One region of the Amycolatopsis sp. NPDC104775 genome, then DNA from elsewhere that is predicted to be linked to it. Evidence: riboswitches for the same ligand, from Rfam matches in the RefSeq annotation. Region 1 holds a riboswitch; each other region holds the start of a gene.
What was found. A riboswitch is a leader RNA that binds a small molecule or an ion and turns the genes downstream of it on or off. The one in region 1 is predicted to bind S-adenosylmethionine.

Region 1 (7,541 bases):
GGCTCGCAGCCGATGATGTGCGCGATCTCCGCCGCGTACTTCTCCGGGTCCGCCGAGGGCAGGTCGATCTTGTTCAGCACCGGGATGATGTGCAGGTCGTTCTCGAGCGCGAGATACAGGTTCGCGAGCGTCTGCGCCTCGATCCCCTGCGCGGCGTCGACCAGCAGGATCGCGCCCTCGCACGCCTCGAGCGCGCGCGAGACCTCGTAGGTGAAGTCCACGTGGCCGGGCGTGTCGATCAGGTGCAGCACGTGGTCCTTGCCGTCCACCTGCCACGGCAGCCGGACGTTCTGGGCCTTGATCGTGATGCCGCGTTCCCGCTCGATGTCCATGCGGTCGAGGTACTGCGCGCGCATGGCCCGCTCCTCGACGACGCCGGTGAGCTGTAGCATCCGGTCCGCCAGCGTCGACTTGCCGTGGTCGATGTGGGCGATGATGCAGAAGTTGCGGATCAACTCCGGCGGCGTGAAGGTGGTGTCGGCGAACGTCTTGGGCGCTGTCACTCGGGCTGTCCTCGGGATGGTGGGGGATGTCCGTACCCCATCGTCCCATGGACCTCCGGGTGCGGGTGGGGGTCATCCCCGATGCGGCCCCGCGCGTCTCGTGATGACCTCGAAGCATGACCACTTCATCCTCCCCCTCGCCGCCCGGTCCCGGCGTCCTCGACGCCGCCCTCGACCGGGCCTTCGGCCATCCGAGCGGCCTGCTGGGCAGGCTCGGCGGCAAGCTGATGGCGGTCGGCAACGCCACGACCGAGCACCGGATCGTCGACCTGGCCCGGCTCGAACCCGACGAGACCGTGCTCGTCATCGGCCCCGGACCAGGCGTCGGCCTCGACGCGGCGAGCAAACTCGCCGGCGAGGTGATCGGCGTCGAGCCCTCCCCGGAGATGCGCAATCTCTGCACGGACCGCTGCGGCGACCGCGCCGAGGTGCGCGCGGGCGACGCGGCCCACACCGGCTGCGCGGACGCGTCCGCGGATGTCGTGCTGACCGTCAACAACGTCCAGCTCTGGGAAGATCGCGCGGCGAGCTTCGCCGAACTGTTCCGGGTGCTGCGGCCAGGCGGACGGCTGCTGCTGTCGGCGCACGAGAAATGGCTTCCGGTATCGCGGCACGAGCTGGCCGACGAAGCCGCCGCCGCGGGATTCACCGACCTGCAGACCTGGACCTGGGACCCGCCGGGGTTCGCCGCGCTCGCCGCCCAGCTGCGGGCCGTGAAACCGGGCTAGCGCTGGTCGCGGCGCAACGGGTGGTCCTCCGGGACCTCGACGAGGACGATCCGCAGCCCGTCCGGGTCGGCGATCCACGCCTCGTCGGTGCCCCACGGCTCGCGACGGGCCTCCCGCACCGGCTCGACCCCGCGTCCGGCCAGTTCGGCCAGGGTCGCCGGGAGATCGCGGACCTGCAGGAACAGATTGACGTCCGGACCGGGCCCGGCCTCGCCCGTCCCGACCACCTCGATCGAGCCCCCGCCGGCGAAAAACCGCGTGCCGCCAGGGAATTCGCGCTCGATCGCGAGACCGAGGACGTCGCGGTAGAACGCGGTGGACACCTCGTGGTCGCGGGGGTGGATCAGCACCCGGCTGCTCAGTACGTGCATGCGTCTTGCCTACCTGAGCCGCTCAGGAGACCGCAATCGCGGCGATCCCGGCCAGCACCACCAGTGATCCGGCGAGCCTGCGGACCGCGTTGCGCTCGCGGAGCACGAGCCAGGCGGCGACCCCGCCGAAGACGATCGACAGCTCGCGCGCCGGAGCGACGAGACTGACCGGCGCGATCCGCAGGGCGTAGAGGACCAGCAAGTAGCTGGCCGGCGAGGCGAGCCCGACGATCAGCACCTCGCGCCGGTGATCGCGCCACAGCCGTTTGATCTCGGACCGGCCGCGGACGGCGGTCGGCGCGAGCAGGATGCTCTGGCCGATCGCGCCGCCGCCGAAGTAGACGAGCGGAGGCACGCCGAGCGACGTGACCGAGTGCGCGTCCCAGAGCGTGTAAGCCGCGATGACCACGCCGGTGGCGACGCCGTAGAAAACCCCGGCGCGGCGAGCTCGGCCGTCGCCGGTGCTGCCGCCGAGGCTGATCACCAGTACGCCAGCGACAACAAGAAAGGCCCCGATCAGCCCGAGCACGCCGGGCCGTTCGCCCAGGACCAGGACCGCCACGAGCACCGACACCAGCGGTCCGGTGCCGCGGGCCAGCGGGTAGACGATCGACAGGTCGCCGACCTCGTAGCCCCGCTGCAGCACGGTCCCGTACGCCACGTGCAGGACCGCGGTGCCCGCGGCGGCGAGCAGCCAAGTCCACTGTGGACGTTCCGGTTCGACGGCCAGCGCGACCGCGATCACCGGGAGCATCGCCGCCGCGGAAACCGTGTAGTACAGCCAGACGAACCGCGGGCCGCCGGAAACCCGTTTGGCGGCGAGGTTCCACACGGCGTGCACGACCGCGGCGACGAGGACCATGGCGAGGGCAGTGGTGTTCATCCGGACCCTTTCAGGTTTTCGGCGCACGCCGAAGACCGGGTCCTCCAGGCTTTTGTCCCGTCAGATGAACGGCAGGGCCTTTTCCCGCCGAAGGTGCCGCTCGGACCAGACCCGCCCGCCCTCGTTGTCTTCGCGACCCGCGCTGCGGGACCACGGGCAGGCGACGGAACCCTAGGCACTACCAGAGCCCACCGTAACCGAGCCGGAGCCGGGATGCCGCGCGATTGCCGGCTCCGGGGCCCGCGCCGGGGCCGCGAGCAGGGCTGTTAAGATTTTCGACTGTTGCCGTGCGGCATTCCGTCAGGGAGGAAACCCGGCTGATCCCTCGGGGTCGGCCTGGAGCCACGCGAACGCGGCAGCGACCTTCACCGAGTGAAAGAGGAACGCCTCCATGGCCAACATCAAGTCGCAGGTCAAGCGCATCACGACGAACGAGAAGGCGCGGCAGCGCAACCTGGCGATCCGGTCCTCGGTGAAGACCGCGATCCGCAAGTTCCGCGAGGCCGCCGAAGCAGGTGACAAGGACAAGGCCCTCGAACTGCAGCGCGACGCCGCTCGCAAGCTCGACAAGGCCGTCACCAAGGGCGTCATCCACGCCAACCAGGCCGCGAACAAGAAGTCGGCTCTCGCGAAGCGCGCGAACCAGCTCTGAGCGCAGTCTTTCGAGAAGGCCCGGCGGCTTCGGCTGCCGGGCCTTTTCCGTGCCTTGCGCAGTTGTGCCCGCTGGCCAGCGGGGACGGCCCCGGTTGAGGCGTCCCCTCGCTTGACGTCAGCGATCTCCGCTCGCCAGCGACGGCCTTGGTTGAGGCGATCCCCTTGCCGGGGCGTCAGCGATCTCCACTCGCCAGCGACGACGGCCGCGGTCGATGCCTCCCCCTCGCCGGGGCGGGCGTCAGCGGTCTCCCTTGGCCGCGACCACGTCGAGGACCGCGCGCTGCAGGGCGTAGTTCGCATCCGCCGCCGCGCCCTTGACCTCGGCGTTCAGCCGCGCGACGACCCGCATCGCGGTCGCCAGGCCGTCCTGGCCCCAGCCGCGGGACTGGCCCTGCGCCTTGCGGATCTTCCACGGCGGCATGCCCAGTTCGCCCGCCATCTGGTTCGGGTTGCCGCGTCCGGCCGCGGACACGCGGGCGATCGTGCGGACCGCGTCGGCGAGCGCGTCGGCCACGAGGACGTGCGGAACGCCCAGCTGCATCGCCCATTGCAGCGATTCCATCGCGGCGGCCCGGTCCCCCGCGACAGCCTTCTCCGCGACCGCGAAGCCGGTCACGTCGGCGCGGCCGGTGTGGTAGCGGCGGACCGCCTGCTCGTCGACGACTCCCCCGGTGTCGGCGACCAGCTGCGTCGCCGCCGAGGACAGTTCGCGCAAATCCGAGCCGACCGAGTCGAGCAGCGCCATCAGGCCCCCGGCGTCGATCTTGCCGCCCACCCGGCGAACCTCGTTGCGGACGAACGCCTCGCGCTCGGCGGGTTTGGTGAGCTTCGGGCATTCAGTGATTTCCGCGCCCGCTTTTTTCAACGCGCCCGGCAGCGCCTTGGCGGCCTTGCTCCGCCCGCCGCCGCTGTGCACGACCACGAGGACGATGCCGTCGGCCGGCGCCTTCGCGTACGCCAGCACCGCGTCGGACAGCTCCTGCGAGATGTCCTGCGCCGACTCCAGCACGATCACGCGCCCCTCGGCGAACAAAGACGGGCTGACCAGCTCGGCCAGCAGGGGGGGTGTGAGATCGGACACCCGCGTCCGCGTGAGGTCGGCCGTCGGGTCCGCGGCCTTGGCCGCGTCGAGGGAAGCTCGCACAGCCCGTTCGATGAGCAGTTCTTCCTCGCCCGTGACGAGGTGCAGCGGCGCGGGTGCGGTGGTCACCCGGCCATCTTCTCACCCGGCCGCCTTGCCGTCCGCTCCGGTGATGTGGGCCGCCTCCGTGGCACGAGGTGATCGCGATGTCGTACGGTGTAGCCGAGGACGCGCCCCCGGCGCTCCGACAACCGAATACCGCTCATCCAGAGGGGCAGAGGGAACGGCCCGACGAAGCCCCGGCAACCGGCGTACAGCCTGTCATCCCGCGATCGCGGGGTAGCTGACGACCACGGTGCCAATTCCGGCCCGCTTCGGCGGGGCAGATGAGGAAAGGAACCTCGCGATGACTGCAGCCCTCACCGCCACCTCCGCCAACAAGACGCTCGACCTCGGTCCGGCCGTCGAACTGGTGTCGAAGGAAGAAGGGCACCGGCAGCCGCTCGCTCCGGAATTCGTCTCCGCCGAAGACTTCTCGCCGCTCGAGGTCGCCTACGACTTCGGCCGCGTCCGCCGCGAGGACATCGAGGCGGGGCCGCGCAACATCTGGCGCTACAAGAAACTCCTTCCCGTCCCCTCGACCGTCGAGGAGACCCCGAACACCGAACCGGGCTGCACCCGGCTCGTGCGCGCCGACCGGCTCGCCAAGGAGCTCGGCCTCAAGAGCCTGTGGGTCAAGGACGACACCGGCAACCCGACGCACTCGTTCAAGGACCGCGTGGTCGCCGTCGCGCTCGCGGCCGCCCGCGAGTTCGGCTTCGAGGTCCTCGCGTGTCCCTCGACCGGCAACCTGGCCAACGCGACCGCCGCCGCGGCGGCTCGCGCGGGCTGGAGGTCGGTCGTGCTGATCCCGAAGAGCCTCGAGCGCGCGAAGATCCTCACCACCGCGGTCTACGACGGCGACCTGATCGCCGTCGACGGCAACTACGACGACGTGAACCGGCTCGCCACCGAACTGGCCGCCGAGCACCCGAAGTGGGCGTTCGTCAACGTCAACGTCCGCCCCTACTACTCCGAGGGCTCGAAGACGCTCGCCTACGAGGTCGCCGAGCAGCTCGGCTGGCGCCTCCCCGAGCAGATCGTCGTGCCGATCGCCTCCGGTTCCCAGCTCACCAAGGTGGACAAGGGTTTCCGCGAACTGGGCCAGCTCGGTCTCGTGGACGCCAGCCCGTACAAGGTGTTCGGCGCGCAGGCCACTGGCTGCTCGCCGGTTTCCACCGCGTACCGCAACGGCCACGACGTGGTCCAGCCGGTGAAGCCGGACACCATCGCCCGCTCGCTCGCGATCGGCAACCCGGCCGACGGCCCGTACGTGCTCGACGTGGTCAACCGCACCGGCGGCGCGATCGAGGACGTCACCGACGAAGAGGTCGTCGAAGGCATCCGGCTGCTCGCGCGCACCGAAGGCATCTTCACCGAGACCGCGGGCGGCGTCACCGTGGCGACCGCGAAGAAGCTCGTCGAGACCGGCAAGCTCGACCCGGAAGCCGAAACCGTCCTCCTCATCACCGGCGACGGCCTCAAGACCCTCGACGCGGTCGAGAACCACATCGGCCCGAAGGCCACCGTGCCGCCGTCCGCCGAAGCAGTCGCCAAGGCGCTCGGCTACTGACGCACCGGCCCGGGGTCCGCTGCCCTACCGCGGCGGACCCCGCGGCTCGCCCCGGCGCGCGATCGCGGGTCCGCTCCCGCCGGGCAGGACGGCGGTGTCCCCGTCCTCGTCGGTCCGGGTGACCAGTGCTCCCATCGTGCCGAGAACGTCCACTGTGGACTTGCTCGGGTGTCCGTATCCGTTGCCCGCGCCGACACTGATCAGCGCCGTGCGCGGTCGTACCGCCGCGAGAAACTGCGGCAGCGAATACCTCGATCCGTGATGCGGCACTTTCAGGACGTCCGCCCGCAGGTCGACGCCCTCGGCCAGCAGATCCGCCTGCGCGGCCAGTTCCACGTCCCCAGTCAGCAAAACCCGGCCAGCCGAGGTTTCGGCGCGCAGCACCACCGAACTGTTGTTGATCATCGTGCCGTCCTGCAACGCCGGTGCGCGAGTGGTGGCGTAGCGCGGACCGAGCACCTCCAGCGACAGCCCCGGCCATTCCAGCCGTTGACCCTCGCTCAGCTGCGCCAACGGCACGCCACGACGCTGCGCCTCGCCGGAAACCGACTGCCACGCCCACGCGGGCGCCCGCCCCGGCCCTACCGCGATCGCACCGACGGCCCGTCCGTCGAACACCGAGGCGAGACCGCCGATGTGGTCCGCGTGCAGGTGGCTCAGCACGAGCAACGGCACCCGTTCGACGCCCAGCCTGCGCAGGCATTCGTCGACCGGCCCTGGTTCCGGCCCGGTGTCGACGACCACGGCGCGGCCCGGCTCGGCGGTGGCCAAGACGACCGCATCTCCTTGTCCGACATCGCATTCCACCATCGCCCAGCCGTCCGGCGGCCAGCCAGGCGCCAGGACTTTGGCTGGCACGACCGTCAGCAGCACGACGACAAGTCCGATCGCCACCAGCAGCCGGAGCCGCCGAAATCGTGCGGCTACCACGACAACGACCAGCAAGGCCGCCGCGCACAAGCCGCCCCACCAGCCACCCGGCCAGGACAGCACCGCACCAGGCGCTCTCGCACCATGCCGGGCGACGGTGATCAGCCATCGTGCTTCCGGATCTGCCATATGGATCAGCACCTGTCCCGCGCCTGCCCACCACGGCCCGACGACTGTCGTGAGCACGCCCAGCACAGTGACCGGCGCGACCACTGGTGCCGCAAGGACATTGGTGACGACTGAGACCAGGCTTACCGTCCCCGCCATACCGGCGATGACTGGAGCGGTGACCACGAAGGCGGCCAGCGGCACGGCGAGACCTTCGGCGTAGCCGGGCGGAACTCCCCTTCGGGTCAACGAATCCGCCCAGCGCGGCGCGAGCAGAACCAGGCCCGCCGTCGCCAGCACCGAGAGCGCGAAGCCGAAATTTCCCGCCATCGTCGGATCCCACGCCACCAGCACGCACACCGCGAACGCCAAGGCGGGCAACGCCGAGCCACGCCGTCCGAGGGCCAGCGCGAGCAACCCGATGCCGCCCATGACGCCAGCACGCACCACGCTGGGCTCGGGTCCCACCAGGACGAGGAATCCCGCCAGGCAGGCTCCGGCCGCCGTTGCGGACGACCTCGGACCCGCTCGGACCAATCGGCACAGCAACAGGACGGCTCCGCCGATGATGACGAGATTCCCGCCGCTCACCGCCATCAAGTGAGTGAGCC
Region 2 (7,541 bases), on a different contig from region 1:
GCAGACCGCGTCCTGGGCTCGCGGCGACGAGCCCCGGCCCGCCGCCGCTCCGGCCAGGCAGGGGCGGATCGGCGAGACGATGCAGTCGCAAGGACTCGAAGGGGAGCAGCTTTCCGTGCAGCTGCTGGAAGTCCAGGACCCGGCCGACTTCCTTTTCGGCGCGGCGGGCTACCGGCTCGAGGACGGCGAGCGCGCGGTCGTCGTGCACACCGAGATCACCAACCGCGGGCCGATCCCGTTCGCGTCGCTGCCGGACAACTATCTCGAACTCGTCACCGACAGCGGCGAGACCATCGCGAAGGCCCCGGTTTCGCTGACGTCCCGGCCGCCGCACAAGATCGGCGTGCAGCCCGGCGAGACGCTCGGCGGGCACACCGTCTACGTCCTCCCGGCCGCGACCCGGGTGGTTTCGGTGCGCTGGAGCCCTCGGCCCGAGCCCGACGAGCGCACCTTGACCTGGACCGTCGGCTGACCGGCTAGTTCCCGTCCCGCAGGATCTCCAGCGCGCTGGCCAGATCGTCCGGGTACTCCGCCTCGAACTCGACCCACCGGCCGTCCGCCGGATGCGCGAAACCGAGTGTGCGTGCGTGCAGCCACTGCCGCGTCAGGCCGAGTTTGCGGGCCAGCACCGGGTCCGCGCCGTAGGTCAGGTCGCCCGCGCACGGGTGCCGCAGCGCGGAGAAGTGCACGCGGATCTGGTGGGTGCGCCCAGTTTCCAGTTTGACGTGCGCCAGCGAAGCCGCCCGGAACGCCTCGACCACCTCGTAGTGCGTGACGCTCGGCCGTCCGCCCGCGACGACGGCGAACTTGTAGTCGTGCCGCGGATGCCGGTCGATCGGGGCGTCGATGGTGCCGCGCGTCGGATCGGGGTGGCCCTGGACGACGGCGTGGTAGCCCTTGTCGACGGTCCGTTCCTTGAACGCCCGCTTCAGCACGGTGTACGCGTGCTCGCTCTTGGCCACCACCATCACCCCGGTGGTGCCCGCGTCGAGCCGGTGCACGACGCCCTGCCGTTCGGCCGCGCCGGACGTCGAGATGCGCAGGCCGGCCGCGGCCAGCCCGCCGACGACAGTCGGGCCGGTCCAGCCCGGGCTGGGGTGCACGGCGACGCCGACGGGTTTCGCGATCACCACGATGTCGTCGTCATCGTGCAGGATCTTCATGCCGTCGACCGGCTCCGCGACGATTTCCGCCGGACGCTCCGGTTCCGGCAGCGTCACCTCGAGCAGCCCGCCCGCGGAAAGCCGGTCCGATTTGCCCGCGGGCTGGCCGTCGAGCAGGACGTCGCCCGCCGCCGCCAGCTCCGCGACCGCGGTGCGGGACAGGCCGAGCAGTTTGGCCAGGCCGGCGTCGACGCGCATTCCGTCGAGCCCGTCGGGGACGGGCAGCATGCGCGCGCTCACGCGGTTTCCTTCTTCTTGCCGCGGGTGGAGGTGCCGTCGTAGTCCTTGCCGAGCAGAGACAGCAGCACGATCAGGGCGCCGCCGACGCAGATCGCGGAGTCGGCGATGTTGAAGATCGCGAAGCCCTCTCCATTGGGCACGAACGCGGAGATGAAGTCCACGACGTGGCCGCGCAGCGGGCCCGGCTCGCGGAAGAACCGGTCGGTCAGGTTGCCGAGCGCGCCGGCGAGCACGAGCCCGAGGCCGATCGCCCAGCCGACCGAGCGCAGCCTGCGCGAGATCCACACGATCGCGATCACGACGCCGATCGCGACGAGCGCGAGCACCCACGTCATGCCGGTCGCCATCGAGAACGCGGCGCCCGGGTTGCGGGTCACCTGCAGGTAGATCAGCCCGCCGAGGATCGGCTTGGGCTCCTTGCCCTCGAGGTTGGCGACGACGAGGTTCTTCGTGATCAGGTCGATCGCCCACAGCAGCGCCGCGACCGCGAACACCACCCACACCCGCCGTTTGGGCAGCGGTGCGCCTTCCTCGGCGGCCTCCTGCTCAGGCGGTTCCGCAGACGGCTCGACCTCGGATTCGGACGGCGAAGGATCGGTGCTCACACCCCCATTGTCCACGCCCGCGCCCGAGCAGGTCACAGCGGCAGTCCCCGGCCCGAATTCACTCGCCCCGGGCATGCCTCTCCGGCCATCATCGCTGCATGCCCGCCGAGATCCCTACGCCCGCCGTGGCCGCGGCCTGGATCGCCCTGGACCTCTCCCCCACCGACGACCTCCCGCTGTGGGCCGCCCACTGGCTGGCCGACGGCGAAGACGGCGAGCACTTGCGCCGCCTGGCAGGCCTGTCCCGCACTGAACCGCGAGAAATCCACGATGTGCAGCAGTCCGCCCTAGCCGACTGCCTCACCCCGATCCCCACCGCGACCGACGCGGCCCGAGACGCATTCACTCATCTGGCCCGGATGCTTCTCGGCGGCCACCTCACCGAACGCTCACTGCTGGTCGCCCTGCATACGATCGTCCTCCGCACCGACTACGCCGACAGCGTCCTGGAGCTGCCGCTAGCCCAAGCCTGGATGCTGGACGAAGAGTGGGACCAACCTTGGGGCCGCACCGAAGAGCAGATCAAAGTGGCGATCCGCGCGGCCTGCGAAGCCCAGCTGTGTTCGACGGCGTCGGCTCCGCCGCCGCGGGCGGAATCGCGTTAAGCCGATCCCGCACCCTCACCGGCAAAACGACGGCAACTCCCGCCCGTCGTCAACCGGTGCCCACCGGCCGTCCACCTTGGCGTACTCCCACCGCGCCCCCCGGGCCACGATCTGCCGCAACGCCAGCACGAGCCGGTCCACGTGTTCCTCGGTGCTGCCCAGCCCGAGGCTCACCCGGACCGCCTGCTGCCCGTCGCCCCCGGCCTCCCGGATCAGCCGCCGCGCGGCCACATGGGCGCAGAACGCCCCGTCCCGCACCCCGATCCCGTACTCGGCCGACAGCACCGCTGCGAGCCACCCGGGCTCGAACCCGTCGACCACGAAACTCACCGTGCCGACCCGATCCACCGGCGCGTCGAAGAACCGCAGCTCAGCACACCCGGGCAACCCGGCCAGCCCCTTGCGCAACCGCTCCAGCAACGCGGCCTCGTGCGCCTCCACAGCGTCCCAATGCGCCGCGAGCTGCTCGCAAGCCACCCCGAGCGCATACACGCCAACGGTGTTCGGCGACCCAGCCTCGTGCCGTTCCTCGCCGCTGTTCCACACCACGGCTTCCTCGGTCACCAGCTTCGTCGCGCCCCCACCGGCCAGATAAGGCTCAGCAGCCCGCAACCAGTCGCTGCGCCCGATCAACGCCCCCGCCCCGAACGGCGCGTACAGCTTGTGCCCGGACAGCGCGACGTAGTCGACATCCAGTTCCCGCAACGAAATCCGCCGATGCGGAGCGAGCTGCGCAGCGTCCAGCGCTACCCGCGCCCCATGTTTCCGGGCCACCGCGGCGATCTCCGCCACCGGCAGCAACTCGCCGGTCACATTGGACGCACCGGCGACCACCACCAGCCGAGGCCCCTGCGGACACTCGGCGAGTGCTTCGTACACAACGGACACCGCGGCGAGCCGAGTGCGCGGCAGCCGCACGCGCCGGACGTTCGGCCCGCGCCACGGCAGCAGCGCGGCGTGGTGCTCACTGTCGAAAACCACCACGGAAGTCTTGCGCGGCAACGCCTTCGCCAGCAGATTGAACGCATCAGTGGTGTTGCGGGTGAAGATCACCGAGTCGCCGCCGCGAGCGTCCACGAACCGGCGCAGCACGTCCCGGGTCCGCTCGTACAGCCGCGTCGAGACCTGCGAAGCGAAGCCGGCACCGCGATGCACGCTGGCGTACCAGGGAAGGAACTCGTCGACCGCCGAACGCACCGCGTCGAGACAGGGCGCGCTCGCCGCGTGGTCGAGGTTGGCGTAGCTGATGTCGCCGCCGGTCACCAGCGGCACCCGCAGCGTCGCACCGGCGACAGCGGGCACGGCGGGAACAGTGGCGACAGCTTCCGTGGACCGGTCGAGTGCGAGAGTCATGACGGTGCCTCCTCGGCGTTCCGGGGGACCCCCGGCGAGGGGCCCGCGCTTGCCCGCCGCACTGCGCGACCGGCCTGGTCCTCACCCGGGGCACCCCACCGCGGTAGGAGGGTTGCCGGCCAGCAAGCCGGGGCTTCGCGCTGGCACTCATGACCTGAACCAGACGATAGCGGAAAACCGGCGGGCGAAACCAGCCCCGTCTCGTGATCTGAGACGGCCGTCACCCGCGATGTCCACAAAGGACAGACGGATCAGGCCCCGGATTCCCCGCGCCAGCGGGCGAGGCGGCCGGCCCGGTCGACGGCCCGGATGCGCTGTTCGGTCGCGTCCCGGTCGGCCGCGGTCGTAACCACTAGAAGCTGGTCTTCGACCTGCAAACGGCTGGTTTTCTGCGGGGTGAAAGCCGTCCCGCTACGGACCACGAGGCTGACTGTCGCCCCGGCGGGCAGCCGCAGTTCCGACAGGTACACGCCGTGCAGCTTCGACCCCTTCTGGATGCGCACCTGCAGCAGTTCCGCACCGAGTTCGTCGAGCGGCGCGGAGTCGACCTCGATCTCGTGCGCCTGCGACGCCTTCGCCAGTCCGAGGATTCGCGCGAGCGGGCTGAGCGTCGCGCCCTGCAGCACGGTGAGCACGATGACGAGCACGAAAACCGCGTCCACGAGCCGCTGCGCGCCGGGCACGCCCTCGGACAGCGGGATCATCGCGAGCACGATCGGCACCGCGCCGCGCAACCCCGCCCAGGACAGGAACGCCTGCTCCCGCCACGGCAATCGGAACGGCAGCAGCGACAAGACGACCGACAACGGCCGCGCGAGCAGCAGCACCACAGCGCCCGCCACCAGACCGGGGATGAGCGCTTCGAGCAGCCGGGTCGGCGACGCGAACAAGCCGAGCAGCACGAACAAGCCGATCTGCGCGAGCCAGCCGAGCCCTTCGGCGAACGAGAGCGTGTCCGACCGGTGCGGCAGCTTGGAATTCCCGAGCACCAGACCGGCGACATAGGTGGCGAGCAGGCCGGAAGCGTGCGCCAGCTGTCCCGAAGAGTAGGCGAGCACGCACACCGCGACCGTGGCGAGCGGGTACAGGCCGGTCGCCGGAAGCGCGGCCCGGCGCAAGGCCTGCGCGCCCAGCCAGCCGAACGCGAGACCGAGCGCGAGACCGGTGAGCAGTTCGTAGACCACCAGCAGCGGCAGCGACCAGTCGACCGCCTCGCCGGAAGCGAGCACGACGACCGCGATGTAGGCGGGCGCGTCGTTGATCCCGGATTCCAGTTCCAGCGATCCGACGAGCCGTTTGCCGACCCCGGCCGTGCGCAGCACGGAGAACACCGCCGCCGCGTCGGTGGACGCGAGGACCGCGCCCCACAGCAAGGCGAGCCGCCAGTCGAGGCCGAGCAGCCAGTGCAGCGCCGCGCCGGTGACCGCCACGCTGATCACCACGGCCACTGTGGACAGCAGGATTCCGGGCCCCAGCGAGGGTTTCACCGCCGACCAGCGCGTGGTGAGCCCGCCTTCAGTAAGGATCAGGACGAGCGCGGCGAGCCCGAGCGACTGCGTGAGCGCCGGATTGTCGAAGCGGATGCCGAACCCGGCCTCGCCGAGCACGACGCCGATCCCGAGATACAGCAGCAGCGACGGGAATCCGAGCCGGATGGACACCCGCACCGCGACGACCGAGACGACCAGAACCAGCGCTCCGACGCCCAGCACCATGGGAAGCTCGTCCACCCGCCCGCCTCCCTCCCGGTCGCCCGCAGGCGTCCAGAATAGTGAGGCTGTGTCCGGTTCCCGAGCGCGCACCACCGGTCCGGGGGACCACGCACGTGTGTTACGAAGCCTCGGCGGCACTCACCGTCTCGAGATCGACACCGAGCGCGGCGAACGGACCCCTCGCGCCCGGCAAAACCCGGATCGCGCGCTGCGAGTCCCGCGTCAGCCATCCCGCCTCGACCGCCCGCTCCAGCACCGCCGCCGGGACCGCGCCGGCGAGGTGCTCGCGCCGCTCTGTCCAATCCAGACAGTCGCGCAGCAACGGCCGCTTCGGCCGGTCCGGCACGACGACTTCGAGACCGGCCAGCACGTCGCGTCCGGCGTCGGTGAGCGCGAGCCCGTCCGACACGTCGATCAGCCCCTGCTCGACCATCCCGTCGCGCAGGGCGACCCCGAGCGTCCCGGCCAGATGGTCGTAACAACTGCGGGCGAAGGACAATCGCTGCACCCGCAACGAAGTCCGCAGCCCAGACGGCCGTTTCAGCTCGGCGTGCTGCGCCAAATGCTCGATCAGTTCTGCGACCCGCGGATTCGCGAGCCGCACGTAAGCGTGCCTGCCCTGCTTCACCCGCGCGACGAAACCGGCGTCGGCCAGCCGCGTCACGTGTTCGCTGGCTGTCGAGACCGCGATCCGCGCCGCGGCCGCCAGTTCGCCGACTGTCCAGGCGCGGCCGTCGAGCAGCGCGAGGCACATGGTCGCGCGGCTCGGGTCCGCCAGCACGGCGGCGACTTCGGCCAATCCGACGGTTTCCATGCCCTTACGGTAGAACGCGGAAGCTTCGGCCGCGGCCGAACTACAACGCGTCGAGGAACTTCGCGCCCAGCGAGACGGCCGGTTTGGAGTCGTTGGCCCCCTCCAGGAACACCGCGAACGCCAGATCGCCGCGGTAGCCGACGAACCAGCCGTGCGCCTCCGCGCCGTCGCCGAACTGCGCGGTGCCGGTCTTGCCGAACACCGAGCCGGAGTGCGCCAGCCCGGTGGCCGTGCCACCGGTGACGACCTCGCGCATCATCCCGCGCAACGCCGACAGCACCGAGCCGGGCGGAGCGGAGTAGCCGGTGTTGGTCTTGGTGCCGTCCGCCCACAGCCGCGGCACCACCGCGTGCCCGGACGCCGCGGTCGCCGCCATCACCGCCGCCCCCATCGGGCTGACCTGCACCTTGCCCTGGCCGATGCCGTCCTCCACCTGCTCGTCCGCGTTCGCCGCCGGATCGACGCGGCCCAGCTCGGTGGACAGGCCGTCGATCGCGAAGTCGGCGTTGAGGCCGAACTGGGTGGCCGCCTTCGCGAGCCCGTCGGCGGGCAGCTGCGACGCGAGCCGGCCGAACGTGGTGTTGCAGGACTTCGCGAACGCCTTGTGCACCGTGGTCGTGCCGAGGTCGAAGCCCTCGTTGGACAGCGTGCGGGTGCCGATCCGGTCGGTCAGCGGGCACGGCACCGAGGAATCCGGCGTGACCAGCCCGGCTTCCAGAGCCGCGGTCGCGGTGACGATCTTGAACGTCGAGCCCGGCGCGTACTGGCCGCTGAACGCCGACGACGCGTTGGTGACGCTGCCGTTCTGCGCCACCGCGAGCACATCGCCCGAGGACGGCTGAATGGCGACGAGGACCGCCTTCCCGTGGTACCCGTCGACCGCTGCCTGCGCGGCCTTCTGCGTTTCGAGACTGAGCCCGGTAGCGGCCGGTTTGCGGTCGCCTTCGGGATTGCCGAACAGCGTTTCCAGGCTCTTGCCCGAGGCGTCCACGCGCTGCACCGCGAACGCTTCGGACGCCTGCCCGTGCCCGGTGAGCACCGCACGGAGC
Region 3 (7,541 bases), on a different contig from region 1:
TCATCAAGCTCGAGCGCGGCCGTCAGCTGAACCTCTTCGTGGACGGCGTGTCGCGGCCCTCCTGGGTCCGGGCGACCACGCTCGGCGAGGCGATGAACCAGCTCGGCATGGGCAGCATGCTTTCCCAGGGCGCGTGGACGTCGATGCCGTCGTCCGGCGAACTTCCGCTCGAGGGCTCCACCGTCCAGGTCAAGACTCTCAAGCACATCACGCTTTTCGACGGCACCAACGCGCCCCGCCAGGTGAACACCAACGCGGTGACCACTAAGGAGCTCGTCTCCGACCTCAAGCTGAACCTCGGTCCGGACGACGCGGTCGACGGCGGACTCGACGTCAGCCTCAAGAACGGCGCCGAGGTCCACGTCAGCCGCATGGGCGTCTCGATGGTCAACCAGGAAGAGACCATCGACCCCGAGGTGCAGAAGGTCGACGACCCGACGCAGCTGCAGGGCCAGCAGAGCGTCGACGACCCGGGCACGCCGGGCAAGAAGCTCGTGACCTACAAGGTCACCAAGAAAAACGGCGAGGAGATCTCGCGCGAGCAGGTCTCGGAGAAGGTTCTCGTCGAGGCCAAGGCCAAGATCATCAAGGTCGGCACCAAGAAGCCGCCGGCGCCGGCGATCGGCGACACCGGCGTGTGGGACCGGATCGCGCAGTGCGAGTCGGGCGGCAACTGGTCCATCAACACCGGCAACGGCTACTACGGCGGCCTCCAGTTCGACCGTCAGACGTGGAACGCCTACGGCGGCGGCCAGTACGCCCCCACGGCCGACAAGGCCACCCGGGAGCAGCAGATCGCGATCGCCGAGAAGGTGCGCGACGCCCGCGGCGGCTACAGCGCCTGGGGTTGCGGCTACAAGGCCTGAGCCCCACCAGAGATGTCCGGCAGGCGGCCGGGAGCCTCGCGCTCCCGGCCGCCTGTTTTTCGTGCGCCGCGCGGCGCTGGGTAGGCTCGTGCGGTGGTGGAACTGCTGGGGCCTGCCGAAATCCGCGGGCTGGCCGACGAACTCGACGTCCGGCCCACGAAGAAGCTCGGGCAGAACTTCGTGCACGACCCCAACACGGTCCGCCGCATCGTCGAGCTCGGCGGCGTGGCACCGGGGGACGTGGTGCTGGAGGTCGGGCCCGGACTCGGGTCGCTGACGCTGGGGCTGCTCGCCGCGGGCGCTCAGGTCGTCGCCGTGGAGATCGATCCGGTGCTGGCCGCCCGCCTGCCGCGCACGGTGGCTGAGCGCGCGCCGGAGGCAGCGGATCGGCTGACTGTCGTCGGAGCCGACGCGCTGCGGGTGCGGGCCGCCGACCTCCCGGCTGAGCCGGTGTCGATCGTGGCGAACCTGCCGTACAACGTCGCGGTGCCGGTGGTGCTGCACCTGCTGGCCGAGCTGCCGTCGCTGCGCAGTGGGCTCGTAATGGTCCAGACCGAGGTCGCCGACCGGATGGCGGCCGGGCCGGGCAGCCGCACATACGGCGTGCCGAGTGTGAAACTCGCCTGGTATGGCCCGGCACGGAAGGTGGCCGCGGTGCCGCGCGCGGTGTTCTGGCCGGTGCCGAACGTCGATTCCGCGCTGGTGTCGTTCACCCGGACTGACCCGGTGTCCGGGGTGGATCGGGCGCGGTTGTTCTCCGTCGTGGACGCGGCGTTCTCGCAGCGGCGCAAGACTTTGCGGGCGGCGCTGGCGGGATGGGCCGGCTCGGCCGAGCGGGCTGGTGAATTGCTCGCCGAGGCGGGGATCGACCCGAAGACGCGTGGGGAGCAGTTGGACGTGCACGCGTTCGCGCGGATCGCGGCTGCCGGAACCTGACCCCCTCCCGCGGCACTCGCTTTGCGACGTCCAACGGCGGCGGTGTGCCGGGTATTCCGACTGTGGCGCACTAGTTTCGTCGATTCGGTCGATGATCTTGCGCGGTCGCTGATCGTGGGCATTCCCGGCCAGCTGGCTACTCTCGGTCATCGCGTGAGTGCGGTTGAGGCGGTCGTATCCGCGTGGTGAGCGGCTCGGCATTCGGGGGAGCCGGATTGCTCCGCGGCCTGGATTGTTCGGCTGCGCCAACCGAAGGTGCTTCGCTCAGCGGACAATCTCCACCCCGTCGCGGACGCTGCCGCACGCGAGTCCGGCCTCGGTAGCCGCCCCAACTTGACAACGGGAAAACTCTTGTTCCACAAAGATCCTTGATCGTCCACAGTGGAACGAACGTGTTCGCCGCCGGTGTCCTTCGCGTCTAGTTCCCAGGTCGAGGCACTGTTCGGCGACCGAAGTACCGGGGTCGCGGATCCTGGACGCCGCGTTCCGGTATGCGGGCACCTCCAGACGTGTGATCTGCACCAACGCGCTTGCGTTCAGCCAATGGGATCGGCTTTACTCACAAGCGTCCATCCCGAGCGACTGAGAGACCTGGCTCGCCGAAGTCGCAGCAACCACCCTCCGCAGGGCAGGTGCTACCGCCAGGACCGATGGAGGCTGTTTTCGATGAAGAGGGTCACCCGCCCGCTCCTGCTGACCCGCCGGCGCGTAGTCGACGAAGGTCGCCGCTCGGTATGTGCGTGTCGACGCTCCATGGTCATCGCCTGATCGTTTTTTCCGCAGTTTCTTGCGCCGTCCACTGTGGACGGTAATTCGATGACGCCTGGCGCGCCCGGAATCGGCGCTGCGCCTCGTTTGCCTGGAGCCCTTTCGTGATCACTGTCGAAAACGTGTCCAAGTCCTTTCCCTTCCACGGAAATCGTGTCGCCGCGCTGCGCGATGTGAGCGTTGACGTGCAGGCCGGTTCGCTGTTCGGAATCGTCGGCCCGTCCGGTTCCGGCAAGTCGACCCTCGCCCGCTGCATCGCGCTGCAGGAGCGTCCCGACCGCGGGGTCGTGCGGCTCGACGGCCTCAACACCGCGACGCTCGACGGCAAGCGGCTGCGGGAGATCCGCCGCCAGCTGGGCGTCGTCGGGACCAAGCCGGAGCTGATCGCCGAGCGCACCATCGCCGGCAACATCGCCAGCCCGCTGGAGCAGCTCGGCGTCGACGGCCCGCAGCGCCGCAGCCGGGTCGGCTCGCTGCTCGACCTGGTCGGCCTCACCGCCCGCGCCGCGCAGAAGCCGGAAGAACTCACCGACGGCCAGCTCCGCCGGGTCGCGGTCGCCAAGGCGCTCGCCGCCGGACCGGCCGTGCTGCTCGCCGACGACCCGACCGCCGGGGTCGCGGCCGAGGACGCCGGCGCGGTGCTCGCCGTGCTCGACCGGGCGCGGGCCGAGCTGGGCGTGACGGTCGTCGTCACCACGCCGGACGCGGACGTCGTCCGCCGGGTCTGCGACGACGTCGCGGTGCTCGACAACGGCGCGATCGTCGAGCGCGGCACGGTGCTCGACCTGATTTCGACGCCGGACAGCTGGACCGCGCAGGCGGTGCTGCCGTCGATCGAGACCTCGCGCGCCCAGTCCGCGAAGTACGACCGCGCGGTCGACGTCGTGCTGATCGGTTTCGCGTCGGTGGGCGCCCTGCTGCCCGAGGCGGCCAGCCGCTTCGACGTGGAACTCGCCACCATCGGCGGCGGCCTCACCCGCATCGGGGACACCCCGATCGCCCGGTTCCGCCTCGGCGTCCGCGGCGAGCGGGCCGACGCCGCGCTGTCCTGGATCTCCGACCGGGGCGCGCACGTGAGCCAGCCGGCTCGCGGTCCGCAGAGCGTCGTCGCTGCCTGAGTTCCTTTCGCTGAACCGTTTTCGAGGGCCGTCCCATTCGGTTGGGGCGGCCCTCGCCGTCTCCGCGGGACGCGGTGCCCGAGAAATCAGGTCACTCGGTCAAAGCTTTAGGACTAGTGTCCTGAAGTCTGTCCATTGTGGTCGTTCCGGCGCAGGATCTCCGCCACTGCCGGATCCACGTGCGCCTCGGCGATCTGCTTCCACTTCGCCACGAGGGTGGCGAACGGCACCGGGTTGCCCAGGGAATCGGCTCGCTCCAGGGTTTCGACCAGTTCGCCGACGAGCGTCCGCACCTCTTCCGGGGACAGGTATCGCGCCCACGGGAACGCGGCGGGCAGGGCCTCGGCGGCCAGCGCGACCGACTCGGAGCCGCGGCGCATCAACTCCGCGAGAAGCGTGACGGCTACGGAAAAACCAGCTGCCGACTGCTCGGCGCGCTCGGCGGTGAGCAGCACCAGGTCCGGCTTGTCCTTCTCCCGGCGGCGAATCCGGACCGCCCGGCTCGGCGAACGTTCGAGCTGGTCGGTGACCCGGCGCGGGTGCAGGGACAGCTCGGACAGGTTGACCTCGGGCGGGCGCATAGTTACAAAGTAATTCCAAATTAGCCCGTCTGGCCAATCCGGAACGACGACTGGGGGAACTTCCGTGCCAACGTTTTCTCCTGGCGGGACCTGGTCCGCGGCAGCCACGTAGGCTGGACGGGTGCTCGCCGTCGTTCCACCACCAGTCACCGTCCGGGTCCCGGCCAAGGTCAACCTGCACCTGGCCGTCGGCGACCTGCGGGCGGACGGATTCCACGAGCTGGTCACCGTCTTCCAGGCGCTTTCGCTCACCGACGAGGTGACCGTCGCGGCCACCGACGAGCCTGGGCTCGAGGTGTACGGCGAGGGGGAGCGCACCGTGCCCACCGACGGCGCCAACCTCGCCTGGCGCGCGGCGCGCGAGCTGGCTGCCTACGCCGGACGACCGGACGCCGAGATGCCGAAGGTGCGAATCGTGCTGCGCAAGGGCATTCCAGTCGCGGGCGGCATGGCGGGCGGGAGCGCGGACGCGGCGGCGGCGCTGGTCGGGCTTTCGTCGCTGTGGAAGCTCGACATCACGCGTGACGAGCTGGCCACCATCGCCGGACGCCTCGGCAGCGACGTGCCCTTCGCGCTGTATGGCGGCACCGCGCTCGGCACCGGCCGCGGCGAGCAGCTCGTGCCGGTGCTCGCCCGGCATACGTTCCATTGGGTGCTGGCCTTCGACGAGGAAGGCCTGTCCACGCCCAAGGTGTTCGGCGAACTCGACCGGTTGCGCGCGGACGGCAAACCGCCGCGGATCGGGTCGCACACGCCGGTCGTGGAAGCGCTCGCGTCGGGGGATCCTCGCCAGCTCGCCCTGTTGCTGGGCAATGATTTGCAAGCGGCCGCGGTGTCGCTGCGGCCTGGTCTGCGCCGCACGCTGCGCGCCGGGGTGAACGCGGGTGCCCTGGCCGGATGCGTGTCCGGCTCCGGGCCGACGTGCGCGTTCCTGTGCTCCGACGCGGAAACCGCGGTCGAGGTGGCCGCTGAGCTGTCCGGCGCGGGAGTGTGCCGGACGGTGCGGGTCGCGCACGGCCCGGTGCCCGGCGCGCGGGTGGTCGGCGGCGACGACGCGCCGCGCAACGCCCCGCCGCGCGTGCACGCGTGAAACTTCGTCTCAATAGTCCACAGTGGAAAGGATCCGGATGGCCAACCTGGTCAACCTGGAATCGGTGAGCAAGTCCTACGGCGTGAAGCCGTTGCTGGACAACGTTTCCCTCGGCGTCGCCGAGGGGCAGCGGATCGGCGTCGTCGGGCTCAACGGCGGCGGCAAGACCACGCTGCTCGAAGTCCTTTCCGGACTGAGCGAGCCGGATTCCGGCCGGGTGAGCCAGGTGCGCGGCCTGCGGATGGCCGTCGTCACCCAGCGCACCGAACTGCCGACCGGCAGCACGGTCGGCGATGTGGTGCTGGAGCGCTACGGAGCCGAGCACGAATGGGCCGCCGACGCCCGCGTCCGGTCTATTGTGGACGGTCTCGGCATCACCGCGATCGGCCTCGACACCCCGACCGCGAACCTGTCCGGTGGCGAACGCCGCCGCGTCGCGCTGGCCGCCGCGCTGACCGGTGAACTGGACCTGGTGGTCCTGGACGAGCCCACTAACCACCTTGACGTCGAAGGCGTCCGCTGGCTCGCCGATCATCTGCTGGGCCGCCGGATCGCGGTCGTGGTCGTGACCCACGACCGGTGGTTCCTCGACACCGTCGCGAGCCTCACCTGGGAGGTCGCGAACGGCCGGGTCGAGCAGTACGAAGGCGGTTACGCCGACTGGATTTTCGCGCGCGCCGAACGCGCCCGCCTCGCCGCGACCGCGGAGGAGAAGCGGCAGAACCTGGCGCGCAAGGAATTGGCGTGGCTGCGGCGCGGTCCGCAGGCGCGTTCCTCGAAGCCGCGCTACCGCGTCGAGGCCGCCGAAGCGCTGATCGCCGACGTGCCGCCGCCGCGCGATTCCGTGGAGCTGATGGCGTTCGCGAAACGCCGGCTCGGCAAGACGGTGCTGGAGCTGGAAGACGTTTCGCTCGCAGTCGGCGACCGGACGCTGCTCGACCACGTCACGTGGCGGATCGGCCCGGGCGACCGGATCGGTCTCGTCGGCGTGAACGGCTCCGGCAAGACCACGCTGCTGAAACTGCTCGGCGGTGATGTCGAATCGTCCACCGGACGCCGGGTGCAGGGCAAGACGGTCGCGCTCGCGCACCTGCGCCAGGAACTCGACGACCTGCCCGGCGATCTCCGGGTGCTGCAAGCGATCGAGCAGATTTCCGGCCGCGTCGTGTTCGGCAAGCAGGAGATGACCGCCTCGCAGCTCGGGGAGAAGCTCGGCTTCCCCGCCGCACGGCAGTGGACGCCGGTCGGCGACCTCTCCGGTGGCGAACGCCGCCGGCTGCAGCTGTGCCGCCTGCTGATGGCCGAGCCGAACGTGCTGCTGCTGGACGAACCGACGAACGACCTGGACATCGACACCCTGCAGCAGCTCGAAGACCTGCTCGACGGCTGGCCGGGCACGATGGTGGTGGTCTCGCACGACCGGTACCTGGTCGAGCGGGTCTGCGACGCCACGTACGCGCTTCTCGGCGACGGCAAGGTCACTCACCTGCCGGGCGGGATCGAGGAGTACCTGCAGCGCCGCGCCCGCGCGAAGGAGGCCGCGCCGCGGCGCGAGGCACCCCCGGCGGAGAAGACCGAGGCCAAGCGCAGCGCGGCGGAAACCCGTGCGGCGCAAAAGGAATTGGGCCGCTTGGAACGGAAACTGGACCAGCTCGCGAAACGGGAGGAGAAGCTGCACTCGGCACTCGCGGAGGCGGCGACCGATCCGGAGAAGCTGATCGAGCTCAACACCGAGCTGAAAGCCGTCCTGGCGGAGAAGGACGACGTCGAGGCGCGGTGGCTGGAGACCTCCGAACTCGCCGAGTGACGCCGCGTCCGGCACCGGTCATCGGCTGTTCACGCCGCCGCGGCGACGCCGGAAAAACCGGACAGTAATCTGACGCACATGAGTCGGTTTGTGGACACACTCGTCGGGACTGCGGCGGACCGGGGGCAACGGCGCGGCATGGTGACCGGCGAGCCCAAGGAGCCGGTGCGCCGGACCTGGGCGCAGGTGCACGACGAAGCGCGCCGGATCGCGGGCGGGCTGGTCAACGGGGGACTGGCGCCCGGGAGCGCGGTGGCGGTGCTAGCTGCCGCACCGGTGCTCATCGCGCCGACTGTGCAGGCGGTGTGGCTCACCGGCGGCAGCGTGACGATGCTGCACCAGCCGACGCCGCGCACCGACCTCGCCGAATGGGCC

Region 2: it holds a riboswitch for S-adenosylmethionine, as region 1 does, so the genes downstream of both, ACZ63D_RS17315 (aminotransferase class V-fold PLP-dependent enzyme) here and thrC (threonine synthase) in region 1, are expected to answer to the same signal.
Region 3: it holds a riboswitch for S-adenosylmethionine, as region 1 does, so the genes downstream of both, ACZ63D_RS08905 (methionine ABC transporter ATP-binding protein) here and thrC (threonine synthase) in region 1, are expected to answer to the same signal.

Annotation. Positions count from the first base shown of each region.
Region 1 is NZ_JBVJOE010000004.1:345,657-353,197, reverse strand. It holds gene lepA (translation elongation factor 4) at 1-503, opposite strand, end outside; gene ACZ63D_RS20085 (class I SAM-dependent methyltransferase) at 620-1,231, shown strand; gene ACZ63D_RS20080 (VOC family protein) at 1,228-1,602, opposite strand; gene ACZ63D_RS20075 (DMT family transporter) at 1,625-2,485, opposite strand; gene rpsT (30S ribosomal protein S20) at 2,877-3,137, shown strand; gene holA (DNA polymerase III subunit delta) at 3,378-4,349, opposite strand; SAM riboswitch class I at 4,480-4,613, shown strand; gene thrC (threonine synthase) at 4,627-5,892, shown strand; gene ACZ63D_RS20055 (ComEC/Rec2 family competence protein) at 5,917-7,541, opposite strand, start outside.
Region 2 is NZ_JBVJOE010000003.1:685,844-693,384, forward strand. It holds gene ACZ63D_RS17295 (AsnC family protein) at 1-472, shown strand, start outside; gene ACZ63D_RS17300 (RluA family pseudouridine synthase) at 477-1,403, opposite strand; gene lspA (signal peptidase II) at 1,400-2,008, opposite strand; gene ACZ63D_RS17310 (hypothetical protein) at 2,107-2,613, shown strand; gene ACZ63D_RS17315 (aminotransferase class V-fold PLP-dependent enzyme) at 2,629-3,966, opposite strand; SAM riboswitch class IV at 4,007-4,121, opposite strand; gene ACZ63D_RS17320 (potassium/proton antiporter) at 4,218-5,696, opposite strand; gene ACZ63D_RS17325 (ArsR/SmtB family transcription factor) at 5,797-6,492, opposite strand; gene ACZ63D_RS17330 (penicillin-binding transpeptidase domain-containing protein) at 6,533-7,541, opposite strand, start outside.
Region 3 is NZ_JBVJOE010000002.1:2,101-9,641, forward strand. It holds gene ACZ63D_RS08895 (transglycosylase family protein) at 1-866, shown strand, start outside; gene rsmA (16S rRNA (adenine(1518)-N(6)/adenine(1519)-N(6))-dimethyltransferase RsmA) at 960-1,802, shown strand; SAM riboswitch class I at 2,369-2,459, shown strand; gene ACZ63D_RS08905 (methionine ABC transporter ATP-binding protein) at 2,675-3,688, shown strand; gene ACZ63D_RS08910 (hypothetical protein) at 3,802-4,269, opposite strand; gene ACZ63D_RS08915 (4-(cytidine 5'-diphospho)-2-C-methyl-D-erythritol kinase) at 4,391-5,359, shown strand; gene ACZ63D_RS08920 (ABC-F family ATP-binding cassette domain-containing protein) at 5,397-7,166, shown strand; gene ACZ63D_RS08925 (fatty acyl-AMP ligase) at 7,245-7,541, shown strand, end outside.